DNA from 3 places in the Paraburkholderia sp. RL17-368-BIF-A genome. Region 2 is predicted to be linked to each of the others. Evidence: riboswitches for the same ligand, from Rfam matches in the RefSeq annotation. Region 2 holds a riboswitch; each other region holds the start of a gene.
What was found. Region 2 has a riboswitch for cobalamin ahead of cobG (precorrin-3B synthase). Riboswitches for the same ligand answer to the same signal wherever they lie in the genome.
Positions count from the first base shown of each region.

Region 1: another riboswitch for cobalamin. It lies ahead of cobA (uroporphyrinogen-III C-methyltransferase); the one in region 2 lies ahead of cobG (precorrin-3B synthase).
Region 3: another riboswitch for cobalamin. It lies ahead of P0D87_RS16800 (TonB-dependent receptor domain-containing protein); the one in region 2 lies ahead of cobG (precorrin-3B synthase).

Region 1 is NZ_JARESN010000034.1:5,872-10,810, reverse strand. It holds gene P0D87_RS31410 (cobyrinic acid a,c-diamide synthase CobB) at 1-977, opposite strand, end outside; gene cobO (cob(I)yrinic acid a,c-diamide adenosyltransferase) at 980-1,582, opposite strand; gene P0D87_RS31400 (cobalamin biosynthesis protein) at 1,579-2,010, opposite strand; gene cobA (uroporphyrinogen-III C-methyltransferase) at 2,007-2,729, opposite strand; cobalamin riboswitch at 2,934-3,177, opposite strand; cobalamin riboswitch at 3,247-3,527, shown strand; gene cobW (cobalamin biosynthesis protein CobW) at 3,694-4,803, shown strand; gene cobN (cobaltochelatase subunit CobN) at 4,818-4,939, shown strand, end outside.
Region 2 is NZ_JARESN010000002.1:480,846-485,784, reverse strand. It holds gene P0D87_RS05225 (cobalt-precorrin-6A reductase) at 1-24, opposite strand, end outside; gene P0D87_RS05220 (cobalt-precorrin-5B (C(1))-methyltransferase) at 21-1,109, opposite strand; gene P0D87_RS05215 (bifunctional cobalt-precorrin-7 (C(5))-methyltransferase/cobalt-precorrin-6B (C(15))-methyltransferase) at 1,115-2,365, opposite strand; cobalamin riboswitch at 2,450-2,640, shown strand; gene cobG (precorrin-3B synthase) at 2,724-4,235, shown strand; gene P0D87_RS05205 (precorrin-8X methylmutase) at 4,228-4,854, shown strand; gene P0D87_RS05200 (precorrin-2 C(20)-methyltransferase) at 4,851-4,939, shown strand, end outside.
Region 3 is NZ_JARESN010000008.1:262,010-266,948, forward strand. It holds gene P0D87_RS16790 (ABC transporter ATP-binding protein) at 1-154, opposite strand, end outside; gene P0D87_RS16795 (FecCD family ABC transporter permease) at 151-1,215, opposite strand; gene P0D87_RS16800 (TonB-dependent receptor domain-containing protein) at 1,243-3,129, opposite strand; cobalamin riboswitch at 3,219-3,567, opposite strand; gene P0D87_RS16805 (hypothetical protein) at 3,786-4,142, shown strand; gene P0D87_RS16810 (cell division protein ZapA) at 4,139-4,453, shown strand; RNA gene ssrS (6S RNA) at 4,625-4,806, shown strand; gene P0D87_RS16820 (EVE domain-containing protein) at 4,892-4,939, shown strand, end outside.

The DNA of each region.
Region 1 (4,939 bases), on a different contig from region 2:
AGATACAGCATGCCGCCGCATTCGGCGACGAGCGGTTTGCCGTTTGCCACATGCGCGCGGACCGCAGCGGCGCTGCGCGTGTTGGCGGCGAGCGCCGCCGCGTGCAGTTCGGGGTAGCCGCCGGGCAGATACACAGCGTCCGTGCCCGCGGGCAACGGCTCGTCGGCGAGCGGCGAGAAGTATTGCACGCGCGCGCCGAGTGCTTCCAGCAGCGTGACGTTGGCCGGATAGATGAACGAGAACGCCGCGTCGCGCGCAATCGCGATCTGCTTGCCTTGCAGAAGCGGCGGCAGCGCCGCCGGCGTGGGCGCGCCGAATTCGACGGCGGGCGGCAGGTCGGCTAATGCCGTATCGGCGAGCGCATCGGCGGCGCGTTCGAGGCGCGCGTCAAGGTCGTCGATTTCGGCCGCTTGATGCAAGCCGAGGTGACGGTCGGGCAATTCGATTTCATCGCTTGCTGCGAGGTGGCCGCACCAGCGCAGCGTCGGCGGCAACGCTTCTTGCAGCATCTGCGCGTGACGCGCCGAGCCGACGCGGTTCGCGAGCACGCCATGAAACGGCGCGTGCGGCCTGAAATTCGCAAGCCCGAACGCGACCGCGCCGAAGGTCTGCGCCATCGCCTTCGCAGAAATGACGGCGAGCACGGGCACCCCGAAAGCGCTCGCGAGATCGGCGCTGCTCGGTGTGCCGTCGAAGAGACCCATCACGCCTTCGATCAGGATCAGATCGGCTTCGGCCGCGGCCTCGGCGAGCAGATTGCGGCACGCGTCCTGACCGACCATCCACAGATCGAGCGACAACACCGGCGCGCCGCTCGCGTGCGCGAGAATCATGGGATCGAGAAAGTCGGGCCCGGTCTTGAAGACACGCACGCGCCGCCCGAGCCGCCGATGGTAGCGCGCAAGACCCGCGGTGATCGTGGTCTTGCCCTGGCCCGACGCGGGCGCGCTGATGAAGAGCGCGGGGCAGGCGGACACGTTCAGAACTCCACGCCGCGCTGCGCTTTCACGCCTTGCTCGCGATACGGATGCTTGACGATGCGCATTTCGGTAACGAGGTCGGCGGCTTCGATCAGCGCGTCGGGCGCATGACGGCCTGTCACGACCACATGAAGCATCTCTGGACGCACGGCGATGACGGACAGCACTTCGTCGAGCGGCAGGTACTCGTACTTGAGCACGGTGTTCAGCTCGTCGAGGATCACCATCTGATAGTCGCCGCTTTCGATCATCCGGCGCGCTTCGTCCCAGCCCTTGCGCGCGGTCGCGATGTCGGCGTCGCGGTTCTGCGTGTTCCAGGTGTAGCCGTCGCCCATCGTGACGAAATCGCAATTCGCAATCGCGCCGAGAAAGTCGCGCTCCGACGTATGCAGCGCGCCCTTGATGAACTGCACGACGCCAAGACGCATGCCGTGGCCGAGCACGCGCACGGCCATGCCGAACGCAGCGGTCGTCTTGCCTTTGCCGGTGCCGGTGTTGACGATCAGCAGACCCTTTTCGACGGTCGCGTTGGCCTGTTTCTTTTCGTGGCCTTCGCGCCGGCGTTCGGTCATGCGTTGATGCGATTCGGGATCGGTCTTCATGGAAGGTCCTGGTCAGTGAAGGTGGCGCTGCGCGGCAGCGCGTGTTCGGTCGATGCAATCGCCACGGTGACGCCCGCGTGGACGGTTTTGCGAGCGACGAGATAGGGCGTGTGCGCAGCAGCGTGGATCGACGCGCCAAGCAACGCACACGGTTCGCAGACGCCGTCGACGCCGAGATGCTCGCGCGCCGCCGCCGACGGCTCGGCGACATGCAGCGCGGCAATCTGCTCGCGAGTGAAGAGTTGCAGCGGCAATTTGTGGCGCGCGCAGAACGCGAGCAAGCCGGGTTCTTGCGCTTTGGTTTCGATCGAGGCGACGGCCGCGATGTCTTCGAACGCATGCGAGCCGAGCGCTGCGCGCACAGCGTTTTCGATTTCTTCCGCCGACGTATGCAAGCGGCAACCGATGCCCACGCTAAGCGTTTTCATCGGTCATCCTTCGCCAGCGACGCGACGCCGCCGATCACCACGATCGCGGGCGAGCCGAGTCCCGCGCGCGCGACGGCATCGGCGAAATCACCGAGTGTGGCGAGCGCATGCCGCTGCTCGGGGCGCGTTGCGGATTCGATCGCGGCACACGGAGTCTGTGCCGACATGCCCGCTGCCAGCAACGCGCTGACGATGTCGTTTAGCCGCCGCATGCCCATATAGATGACGAGCGTCATGCGCGTGGCGGCGAGCGCGGCCCAATCCGGCTCGCTCGTGCCCGCGCCGTGGCCGGTCACGAACACCACGCCTTGCGCATGATCGCGGTGCGTGACCGGAATGCCGATGGCCGCCGGCGCCGCAATGCCGGCCGTGATGCCGCTGACGATTTCGACGTCGACGCCCGCCGCATGCAGCGCCTGTTGCTCTTCGCCGCCTCTGCCGAACACGAAGGGATCGCCGCCCTTCAAACGCGCGACGCTGCGCCCTTCGTTCAGATGCGCGAGCATTTGTTCGACGATGCCGTGTTGCGGCGTCGACGGATGACCGCCGCGCTTGCCGACATACACGATGCACGCATCGGCGCGCGCAAATTGCAGCACGTCGGGGTTCACCAGATCGTCGACGAGTATCACGTCGGCTTGCGCGAGCGCGCGGGTTGCCTTCAGCGTCATCAGTTCGACGTCGCCGGGGCCTGCGCCGATCAGCCATGCGCGTTTCATCGCGGCATGCGCCGCGTCGGCGCACATGCAATCGCGCAGCGTCGACATACACGCAATGTGATGGAAATTGAAGTCATTCGAAACTGTGCATTCGCGCACGACAGCAAACGCGGATTGCAGACCGCTTCCCTAAGTCGTGCTTGAGCGCCTTCACATCCGTCCCTCGCGGATTCCGGCGGCCGGCGGCGTGACGTTAACAACGCACGGCCGCCTCCGCGTCTGGCCGGTATCCGGGCTGGCGGCCTCACGCGCTTTGCCTTCCCGCCCACATTCGTTCGAATGTGCTGGACAGTGGCACTGAAAACGCATGTGCGGCGCAAAAAATAATCGCGCCGCCGGTCGCTTACCGTTGCGGGGACAGCACAGGTTGAGCGCAAGCGCGCTGCCTGTTTCCCGTTTAACTGCACACGCGAGCACATGTGCGGGCACCAGACGCGCGCATACGATAGCACACGGCAAGCCCGTCCGATAAGCGCGCCGGGCTTGCGTTTTCTTGACGGCGCAAGGCGCGCGGCCTACACTCGCACGCACTTCTGGTGCTCGTGTGCGCGCTCGTGCGCATGCAGTTAAACGGGAAACAGGGCGCCCGCCTCGCATGGATCGGGTCAACCTGTGCTGCCCCCGCAACGGTAAGCGAAAAGCGACGTCATGGCGGTTTGCATGGCGCCGCGGAGCCGGCTTCGATGTCCACGCGCAAGGCCGCGTCGGCATATCACCACTGGGCGAGAAATCACTCGTCCGGGAAGGGGAAGCGGCGCTTTCGCCAGCCCGGATACCGGCCGGAACACGAAGGGCGAACGCCGCGGGGAAGCGGCGCTGCGCTCATGACCTCATACCCGTATTCTGCGTTTCCCTGGTGTAGCGGCAAGGCCGTCGTGCGTTCCCGCGTTTTGCGATGCGACGTCATGCGCAAAGCGCGTGATTCGGCCGGCCAGCAGATGCAACTCTCACGGATGGACTCACCATGCAAGTTCAGATGCGCAAGATTCCCGTCACCATCGTCACGGGCTTTCTCGGCAGCGGCAAGACGACGTTGCTGCGGCACATTCTTCGGAACGCGGGCGGCAAGCGCATTGCGGTGATCGTCAACGAGTTCGGCGAGATCGGCATAGACGGTGAAATCCTCAAAGGTTGCGGCATTGGTTGCGATGAAAACGGCGTCGAGACCGAAGGCCAATTGTATGAACTGGCGAACGGTTGCCTGTGCTGCACGGTCCAGGAAGAGTTCTTTCCGGTGATGGAAAAACTCGTCGAGCGCCGTGAGCAGATCGACCATGTGCTGATCGAAACGTCGGGGCTCGCGTTGCCGAAGCCGCTCGTGCAGGCGTTCAACTGGCCGCAGATCAAGAACAGTTTCACGGTGGATGCGGTGATTACCGTCGTCGATGGACCCGCTGCGGCAAGCGGCCAATTCGCTGAAAATCCGCTTGCCGTCGACGCGCAACGCAAGGCCGATCCGAATCTCGACCACGAGTCGCCGCTGCACGAATTGTTCGAGGATCAATTGTCGGCTGCGGATCTGGTGATTCTGAACAAGACCGATCTGCTCGACGAAGCAGGCCAGAACGCGGTCGAAGCCGTGATTCGCGCCGAAATTCCGCCTCAGGTGAAGATCGTGCGCGCCCATAGGGGCGAGCTCGATCTGCACGCGTTGTTCGGGCTCGAAGCGGCGTCGGAGGAAACCATTCACTTGCGCCACGATCACCACGGTTCGGCCGACGACGCCGATCATCATCACGATGAGTTCGATTCGGTGGTCGTGAATGCAAAGGCGCAGTCGCGTGAAGCGGTGATCGCCGCGCTGCAAGGACTCGTGGGGAACAACACGATTTATCGCGTGAAGGGTTTCGCGGCGTTGCCGGGCGCGCCGATGCGGCTCGTCGTTCAAGGCGTGGGCCGGCGCTTCGATAGTTATTTCGATCGACGCTGGCAGCCAGGTGAACTGGAAGAACTAGGCGAAGGCGCCGAAAGCCGCTTCGTGCTGATCGGTGAAGACCTCGACCAGGCTGCGCTGCAACGCGCGTTCGACGCCGCGCTCGGCGTCGCAGCCGCTGTCGCCGCGCAACAGACGTAAGCCGGTATAGACACATGCATCTGCTGCGCACCACGCCGGGCGGTTTCGTCGACGATACGCAAGGCGTGATCCGCATCGATCAGCGGCCCGCGGACATCGTCATTCTGAGTTCCGCGGATACGACGCTGTCGTTGCT
Region 2 (4,939 bases):
GCCGAGCAGCAGAACCCGCGTCATCGCGCCGCTCCGATCAGATTGCCCTGGCGGTCGATCGCGAATGTCTCGACGCTCACCTGCGGCGGCACGATCTCGCGCGCCACGCGAAGCGCATGTTCACAGACGATGTCGGCAAGCGGCACCTGTTGCGCATGCGCGAGCGCGACGGCCTGCTGACTCGTGTTGGCCGCGCGAATCGCGGCCTGCAACGCGTCGTCGGCGCCGTGTTCGGCGGCCCATACGGCGAGCCGTTCAAGGTCGATGCTCGAGTTGCGGCTATGCAGATCGAGGTGGCCCGCCGCGAGCTTGCTCAGCTTGCCGAAGCCGCCGCAAATGCTCAGCCGCTCGACCGGCGCGCGCTTCATATGCTTGAGCACCGCGCCGACGAAATCGCCCATTTCGATCAACGCGATGTCGGGCAAGCCGTAATGCGCGCGCATCGCGTCTTCGCTGGCGTTGCCGGTGCAGGCGGCGACATGCGTATAGCCGTTCGCGCGCGCGACGTCGATGCCTTGATGAATCGACGCGATATACGCCGAGCACGAGAACGGGCGCACGATGCCGGTCGTGCCCAGAATCGACAGCCCGCCGAGAATGCCGAGCCGCGGGTTCATCGTCTTGAGCGCGAGCGCTTCGCCGCCCTCGACGCCGATCGTCACTTCGAAGCCGCCGCGATAGCCGTGCTCGGCGGCGAGTTCGGCGAGGTGCGCGGTCATCATCTGACGCGGCACGGGGTTGATCGCCGGCTCGCCGACCGCGAGCGTCAGACCGGCGCGCGTGACGGTGCCCACGCCCGGTCCGGCGCGAAACACCACGCCCGCTTCCGCGACGAGGCGCACGCGCGCGAACACCACGGCGCCGTGCGTGACGTCGGGATCGTCGCCGGCGTCCTTGATCGTGCCGGCCTCGGCGCCGTCGTCGGTCAGGCGGCAGAACACGAGCGGCATCGGCACATGCTGGCCCTTCGGCAACACGATTTCGGCGATGTCGCTGACCACGCCCGCGAGCAGCAGACGCGCCGCCGCCAGCGACGTCGCGGTGGCGCAACTGCCGGTCGTGTAGCCGCTGCGCAGCGGCGCGGGTTGTTCGGGGGTCTCGTCGCGCATCGCGGTCAGGCGGAGCGTTCGGGCTGTGGGCGGCTTGCGGCGCGCTCGTCGCCGCAGGGCTTCACCACATCGAGCAAGGTGATCGGCAGCGCCTGCCGCCACGTATCGAATCCGCCGAGCGGTTGTGCATCGGCAAGCGCGATGCGCGTCAGCGTGCCGCCATGCTGTTCGCGCCATGCGGCAAGCGCCGCCTCGCCTTGCAACGTCACCGCGTTGGCGACCAGCCGGCCGCCGTCGCGCAGACTCGCCCAGCACGCGTCGAGTACACCCGGCACCGTCACGCCGCCGCCGATGAACACCGCATCCGGCGTCGGCAGCCCGTCGAGTGCTTCAGGCGCGCGGCCCGCGACGAGTTGCAGCCCCGGCACGCCCAACGCATCGCGATTGTGTTCGATAAAGCGCTGCCGCTCCGCGTGCGCTTCAATGGCAATCGCGCGGCAAGCCGGATGCGCGCGCATCCATTCGATGCCAATCGAGCCGCTGCCCGCGCCCACGTCCCACAGCAATTCGCCGGGCGTCGGGGCGAGGCGCGCGAGCGTGATCGCGCGCACATCGCGTTTGGTCAACTGGCCGTCGTGGCGAAACGCGTCGTCGGGCAAGCCGCAAGTGAGCGGCAGACGCGGCGCGCCATCCGTCGCGCGGCATTCGAGCGCGATCAGGTTCAGCGCGGCAACGTCGCGCGCGGACCACTGATCCGCGCGGCCGTCGATGCGCCGCTCCGCGTCGCCGCCGAGATGTTCGAGCACGGTCATGCGCGTCGCGCCGAAGCCGCGCGCGTTCAGCAGCGCAGCGAGCGCCGCGGGCGTGCCGCCGTCCGCGCTCAACACGAACACGCGCGCGCCGTCATGCAGATGCGCGTTCAGCGTCGGCTGCGGCCGGCCGACCAGCGACACGACGGCCGCATCCTGCAACGGCCAGCCAAGCCGGGCGGCGGCCAGCGACAACGACGAAGGTGCGGGCAGCACGCGCAACTCGTCGGCCGGCAACTGCCTGGCCAGCGTCGCGCCGACGCCGAACAGCATCGGATCGCCGCTCGCCAGCACGCAGACGGAGCGGCCGCGCTCGGCGAGCAACGGCGCGAGATCGAACGGACGCGGCCACGCGGCGCGGCGCGCGGCAAGCCGCGCCGGCAGCATCGACAGATGACGCTCGCCGCCGTAAATCGCCGACGCCTCCAGCAACGCACGCCGCGCGGGCCGTCCCAAACCGGCGAAGCCGTCGTCGCCGATGCCCACTACCGTCAGCCACGCCGGCATGCATCCTTCCTCATGATGTCTCTCAAAACAATGCGCTGCGCCACGCCGGTCAAAGCGTCCAGCCTCGTTGTGCTATCCGAAAAAAGGCATAATACAGCCGCCGGTGCCCTTCGGGGCCTAAGAGGGAACACAGCGGGGAAACCATCGCCGCTGCGGCTGCCCCCGCAACTGTATGCAGCGAGTCCGCCTGCGCTAAGCGCCACTGGTTCGACCGGGAAGGCCGCGGCGGACGACGACCTGCGAGCCAGGAGACCTGCCGGCGAGACTGTTCGTGCCAGCCAACATCGGGCGGGGTGTACCGATGCCGCAGCCAAGCCGCTTTATCGCTTGCTCGGGCCGTCGCGCGACGCTAACCGCGGTGTCCGTCTTGAATCGAGCTTCTCCCTCCTCCACTGTATTGCCTGACGCGGCTTTCGCGCTGCGGCCCTCGGCGTGTCCGGGGCTCGCGCGGATCGTCGCCGCGCGCGACGGCGGCATCTGCCGGATCAAGCTGCCGGGCGGCGAGCTGAGCGCGGCTCAGGCCCACGCGATCGCGGATGCGAGCACGCGGCACGCGGCGGGCGTGATCGAGTTGACGAACCGCGCGAATCTGCAACTGCGCGGCGTTCGTGGCGGCGAGGAAGCGGCGTTGATTGCGGCGTTGGTCGATGCGGGGCTTGGGCCTTTGGCGGAGGCTGGTGCTGATGCTCCCGCCGAGGCCGATGCGAACTCTGCCGCCGCCCTCACCGCTTCAGCCGCCGACGACATCCGCAATGTGATGATCAGCCCTGCCGCGGGGCGCGACCGTTCTGCGCTTTTCGACACAAGGCCGCTTTGCACGACTTTGCTCGCGCTCTTGCAAAGCGACGCGCGTTTCGCGGCGCTGTCGCCGAAATTCGCGCTGCTCGTCGACGGCGGCGAGCGTCTTGCGCGGCTCGATCATCCGCATGACGTGTGGCTCGCGGCATCGCAGGGTGGTTCCGGCGAGATCCGCTTCGTGTTCGGCCTCGCCGGTTGTCCACCGGTTGCTGCGACGAATTCGGCGACGATTCATGCAGGCGCACTCGCCGCCGTGCTGCCGTCGCAAGTTCCGGCGCTGGTGCGGGCGCTGCTGCATACGTTTCTCGATCTCGCCGCCGACTCCGACACGACCCGCATGCGTCACCTGCTCGCCGAACATTCCGCCGACGCAATCCTGCGACACGCGCAAACCTACGTCGATTTCCCGTTGGCACGCGACGCAGCGCTCGCCGAGTGGCAGCGCAGCACGCCCGCCGATGCCACGCTGCGCGTCGGCGCTCACGCCCAGCGTATCGCGGGAACGTGGCACGTCGGCGGTCAACCGCTGCTCGGCCGCATCGACGCAACCGCGCTGCATGGCCTCGCTTCGCTGGCGCGGCAACACGCGAACGGCGCGCTACGCATCACGCCGTGGCAAAGCGTTCTGCTGCCCGACATCGCCACACATGCCGTGCCCGCCGTGCTTACCGCGCTAAAAACGCTCGGCTTTGCGTGCGACCTGGACGACCCCGCTTCACGCCTCATCGCGTGCGCCGGTTCCACCGGCTGTGCAAAAAGTCTCGCGGATACCAAAGCCGACGCGCTCGCGCTCGCCGCGCGCCTGCCCGCGGGCGTCGACGTGCACCTGAGCGGCTGCCCGCGCTCCTGCGCCGCCGCGCATTGCGCGCCGTTCACGCTGCTTGCCGCGGCGCCCGGCCTCTACGATCTTTACCGGCGCGACGCACAGCCGGGTTTCGGCGAATGCGTCGCGCGCCGACTGACGATCGCACAAGCCGCCGACACCCTCGCGCAACTCGCCCAAGCCGGACAGACGCACGCCCAGGACGCACGACCAGAATGCCCGACTCAAATGAGTGATACCGATGCTTGATTACATTCGCGACGGTCAGGAGATCTATCGCCAATCCTTCGCGACGATCCGCGCCGAAGCCGATCTGTCGCGCATCCCCGCCGACCTCGAAAAGCTCGCGGTGCGCGTGATCCACGCGTGCGGGATGGTCGACGTGATCGGCGATCTCGCGTTCTCGCCGAATGCCGGCACGGAGGGGCGCCTCGCGCTCGCGCAAGGTGCGCCGATTCTCTGCGACGCCGGCATGGTCGCGCAAGGCATCACGCGCGCGCGCCTGCCCGCGAACAACGACGTGATCTGCACGCTCACGCACGAAGACGTGCCCGACCTCGCGCGCGAACTCGGCAACACGCGCTCGGCCGCCGCGCTCGAATTGTGGCGTCCGCGTCTTGCGGGCAGCGTCGTCGTGATCGGCAATGCGCCGACCGCGCTGTTTCATCTGCTCGACATGCTCGATGCCGGCGCGCCGAAACCCGCGCTGATTCTCGGCTTTCCGGTCGGCTTCGTCGGCGCGGCCGAATCGAAAGCCATGCTCGCGGGCGACAGCCGCGGCGTGCCGTATGTCGTCGTGCATGGCCGCCGCGGCGGCAGCGCGATGGCCGCCGCCGCGGTCAACGCGCTGGCGACGGAGGTCGAATGACCGCCGCGCCGCAACGTGCAGGGCGTCTCTTCGGACTCGGCGTGGGTCCGGGCGATCCCGAACTCATCACGCTCAAAGCACTGCG
Region 3 (4,939 bases), on a different contig from region 2:
CGCCGTTCGGTCCAGCCACGCACCAGATCTCGCCGGGATAGAACGTATGCGTGAAGGCGTCGAGCAAGGTGCGTGCGCCGGCACGCAAGGTCACGCGTTGCGCGCTGAGCGCGGGCTGAGCCTGGTTGGAGGTGTGATGGGAGGCGTGCATCATCGGCCGGCGCGCAGCAGCATCCACAGAAACACGGGCACGCCGATGATCGACGTGATCACGCCGACCGGCAATTGCGCCGGCGCGATCACGAGGCGTGCGATCAGGTCCGCGCCCATCACCGCGACGCCGCCGCCGAGCGCCGCGGCGGGCAGCAGCATGCGCTGGTCGTTGCCGAACGCGAGCCGCAGCACATGCGGCACGACGAGCCCGACGAAGCCGATGGTGCCCGCCGTCGTCACGGCCGCAGCCGCCGCGAGCGAGGCCGCGAGATAGACGCGCAAGCGCAGCGGCATGACCGCCACGCCGAGCGCTTCTGCGACGGCGTCGCCTCGCAAAAGCACGTTCAGACGCGGCGCAACCGGCACGATGACAACTACAACGACCACGAGCGCCGCAAGCGCCGTCCACGGCATCGCATTGCCGTTGAGGTCGCCGGTGAGCCAGAACAGCATGCCGCGCAGACGATTGTCGGGCGCGAGGTTCAGCAGCAACGTGATCAACGCGCCCCAACCCGCCGCGATGACCGCGCCGGTCAACAGCAAACGCGGCGACGTGTCCTGTGGCTCGCCGCGCCACAACTCGCGGCGCGCGAGACCGAGCACGAGCAGAATCGATACGAATGCGCCTGCGAACGCGGACGCATCGACGAGCCACCACGCGCTGCCGGCGATCATCGCGATCAGCGCGAAGCTCGCGGCCCCGCCCGATACGCCCAACACGTACGGCTCCGCGAGCGGATTGCGCAACAGCACTTGCAGCAGCGCACCGGCCATCGCGAGCAATGCGCCGCACGCGAAACCGGCTAATGCGCGCGGCAAGCGCAGCGTGCGGACGATCTCGCCGGCGAGATCCTCGGAGGCGCTTGCAGAGCCGGACGCGGACGCATGCAACGGCGACAGCGCCTCGATCACGCGCGCGGGCGCGAGCGAGACGCTGCCCAGCGCCAGCGACGCCATCAGCACGACCAGCGCGGCGAGCGCGAGCACGAGCCAGATTGCCGCGGCGCGCTTCGCGGTCATCGCGTGCAATGCGGCGGGCAACGAACCTGGATGACGACTCATCGGCGCGCTCTCAACATGGCGCGCGCATCACTGCTGCTGCCAGCCGAGCGTGACATACGCACCGCGCCCCGGCGAGTTATACGAGTAGGCCGTTTCATAGTCCTTGTTCAACAGATTCTGGATTTGCGCGGCCACGTACCAGGCTTTCGTGATGTTGTAGCGCGCGGACAGATTCACGATGCCGTAGCCGCCGAGCTTGCCGCTGCTGTCCTCGCGCGGGCCGCTCACGACCCACTCGCCGCCCACGCGCCACCCTGCGATGCTGCGGTTCACCGTCAAGGACGCGAAGCGCCGCGCGCGCCGCACGAGGTCCACGTCGTTGTCGAGATCGACGGGATTTTGCAGCGTGACCGATGCGCGCACATCGGTCTTGCCCACATGTCCGCTCCACGATCCCTCGAGCCCCTGCACTTTTGCATGCCCCACGTTCTCCGCCAGATAGATGCCCGGCGTGACCTGCTGATAGTCGATCAGATTCGAATAACGCGTCTGGAAAGCACTCAAACGCATCACGCCCAACGCATTCGACGCGTACTGCAGCGCCGCTTCGAGCGAATGGCTGCGCTCGGGCTGAATCGACGGATTGCCGCTTAGCGGATAGTACAGATCGTCGAAGCTCGGCGCGCGAAACGAATCCGAATAGCTTGCGCTCAGCTTCCAATGCGGCGTGATGTCGAACCCATAGCCGAGATAGTAACTGTTCGCTCCGCCGAAATCGGAGTACTGGTCGCGCCGCACGTTGGCCTGGATCTGATTGCGTCCGAAGCGCGCCGTGTAGCCCGCGAAGACGGAATCGACATGCCGCGTGGGCGCGGCGAACGTATCGGAGTCGAGGCTCTGATCGAGATGCTCGTAGCCCACGCGCAGTTTTTGCTGCGCGGCCAGCGCGAAATCGTTCTGCCACGTGTATTGCCGGTTGTCGGTATCGAAGCGTCCGTTGTAGAGGCCGTTGGTCTTCGACACGCTGCGGTCGTCGCCTTCGGACACGATGAAGTGCGTGGTCCACCAGTCGGTCAGCTTGCCGTTGGCGAACGCGGACACCTGCCGCACTTTCGTGTAGAGGTTGTTCAGATCGGTCGGCGCGCCGTACGCGTTGTCGTAGCTGTTGTTGCCGTTCGACTGCAGATAGCGGACGCCCGCGTCCCATTGGTCGTTGAACTTGTGGCGCAGCGACGCCGAAATGCTCTCGTTCAGATAGCCGTTCGCGTTCGGATTCGCGTTGGGCGCCTCGCTTGGATTGAGCGCTGAAAAGCCGTCGTCTTTCGAGCGCGCGAGCGAAATGCTGAAGGTCGTGCGGCCGTCTTTATCCAATGCGCCGTTCGCGCCGACCTGCTGCGTCTGCGTGTGATAGCTGCCGTAGCCCAGGGAGAAATTGAAACGCGGCGGATGCGCGCCGCCGTCTTTCGTGAACACCTGTACCACGCCGCCGATCGCACCGGAGCCGTATAACGCGGACACGTTGCCGTTCACGACTTCGACGTGATCGATCTGATCGAGCGGAACCTGCGCGATTTGCGCGGTGCCGAGACTCACGGAATCGACGCGCACGCCGTCGATGAGAATCAGCGATTGCGTCGACGACGCGCCGCGCAAATAAAGGCTCGCCGTCGAACCGGGCCCGCCTGTACGCGAGATTTGCGCGCCGGGCGCGAGTTGCAGCAGGCCGGGCAGATCCGTTGCGGTGGTGTCGGCCAGGTCCTGCTGATCGAATAGCGACGTCTGCGGGATCGTATCGGCAAGCGCTTGCGGTCCGCGCTCGGCGGTCACCACGACGGGCGATAAAACAGTGGACGATGCAGTGGACGAAGCGGTGGACAAAGCGTCGGCGTTTGCAGGCGCGGCGGCCTGCGCATGCGCGAGATGGGGCAGCCCGGCAAAAGCGAGCAGCACCGCGCGGGCGATGGGGGACAGCATGAAGTGAGATTTCCCGTGGATGGCGTGCGCGGCCCGCTTCCCCGCAGGCCGTCGCGTAACGAGGCGCGTGCGCTTTTGACAATTCGCGCCGCGCGCCCCTCCCTCTGGCCGGTATCCGGGCTAACGACTTTCGATCCCGCCTTCCCACGCGTGACGCGCAGTGGCACACTCGCGAGTTGAACCGGAACACGCGATGGGGATCGAACTGCAAAAGCGCGAACTGCTGTTCGAAATACGATTCGTACCGCAGCACTGAACTGCGATGAGCAGCAATGAACTGCAGCGAATGCGACGAACTGCAATGCACGCGAAATGCGGTCGCTTACCGTTGCGGGGGCAGCGCAGGTTGGCGCGTTCGGGTAGAACGGCGCGGCCTGCTTCCCGTTTAACTGCGCGCACAATGAAATGCGCGCGGGCACCAGAGTGCGGCCAGTGTATGAGCGCCCTCTGAGTCAGTCAAGAACGCGGGCCGCGAGAGCGATTCATTCGGACAGGGTCGAGCTATTGTCCGACGCGATCTCCGGCACGCGCGTAGTTTCTCTTCTTCAGTCGAAAAAAGGCTGCAAAAAGCGGGGTTGTTACGTCTCGAAACGAGACAAATGTCGGAACGTGCGACATTCCGCGCTAAAATGCGATGTCTTTAGAGGACGCAGCACATGCTCACCGAACTCGAAACACTTTCACAGAATATCGGCAAGCTGATCGCGATCAGCCAGCGCCACAATGAAGCGCGCCTCGCGCTCGAAGAGCAACTCGCGCAGTCGCGCGCCGAAGCCGAAGCTACGCGCACGGAACTTGCGCTGCTGCGCGAGGAACGCGACGCACTGCAAGCGGAGCGCGACGCGCTGTCGGCCAAGATCGACGACGCGCAGGTGCGCCTGAACGCGATCCTCGAAAAATTGCCGCGTGCGCGTGCGCACAACGAGCCGGACAACCAGCTCGATCTGCTCGAGCCCGCTCCGCACGAGGTCGAAACAGAGAGCGACGCCACTCGCCACGGAGAAAATGCATGACGACCAAGCAGATCGAAGTATCGATTCTCGGCGTGCCCTATCGCCTCGCCTGCTCGCCGGAAACGGAAGGCGCGCTGCTTGAAGCAGTCGCGCGAGTCGACGCCGAAATGTCGAAGATCCGCAATAACAGCAACGTGCGCGGCACGGATCGCATTGCAGTCATGGCTGCGCTGTCGCTGGCATCCGAACTGCTTAAGCTGCAAACAAGCGTGCGTCACGGAGAAGCATTTCCCGCTGAAGAAATCCGGCGTACAATGCATCAAATGAACGAGCAACTGGGTACTGTCATCGAGCAGTACAGCGTGCAGTAAGTTGCAAGTAGCATGTTGCAAGCAGTGCGGCCGGTGCTGATACCGGCTGCGGATTCAAACGGAAAGTAAGCAGGCAAGGTTCGTGAAGCATGCACGAACTGCGCGAGGCGAACAGGTCCCCAACGTTTGAGTCAATCGTTTGAGTGTCATCGGTTTAGCTTCATCGGTTTAGCTTCCCTGCCTGGTTCGCCAAGGTCATATATTCCTTGAACCAATGCCATGTGCACGGTTGCGGAAATTTGTAGCACGGGCGTGCGCGTCACTCTGTCTGATGTACCCGAAGTGCTGCTAACTGCGACCAATTCTGAACCCCCGGTTCAGGATGCCGGCCTAGCGGCTAAGGCGGGGACCTTATTTGGAACGGCATCGGACTTGCGTCCGGTGCCGTTTTTGTTTGGGCGCCGTGCTTCTTCAAACCCCTAACGTTCAATTCGATTCATGCGCTACTGGCTAATGAAGTCCGAACCGGACGAAGCAAGCATCGAC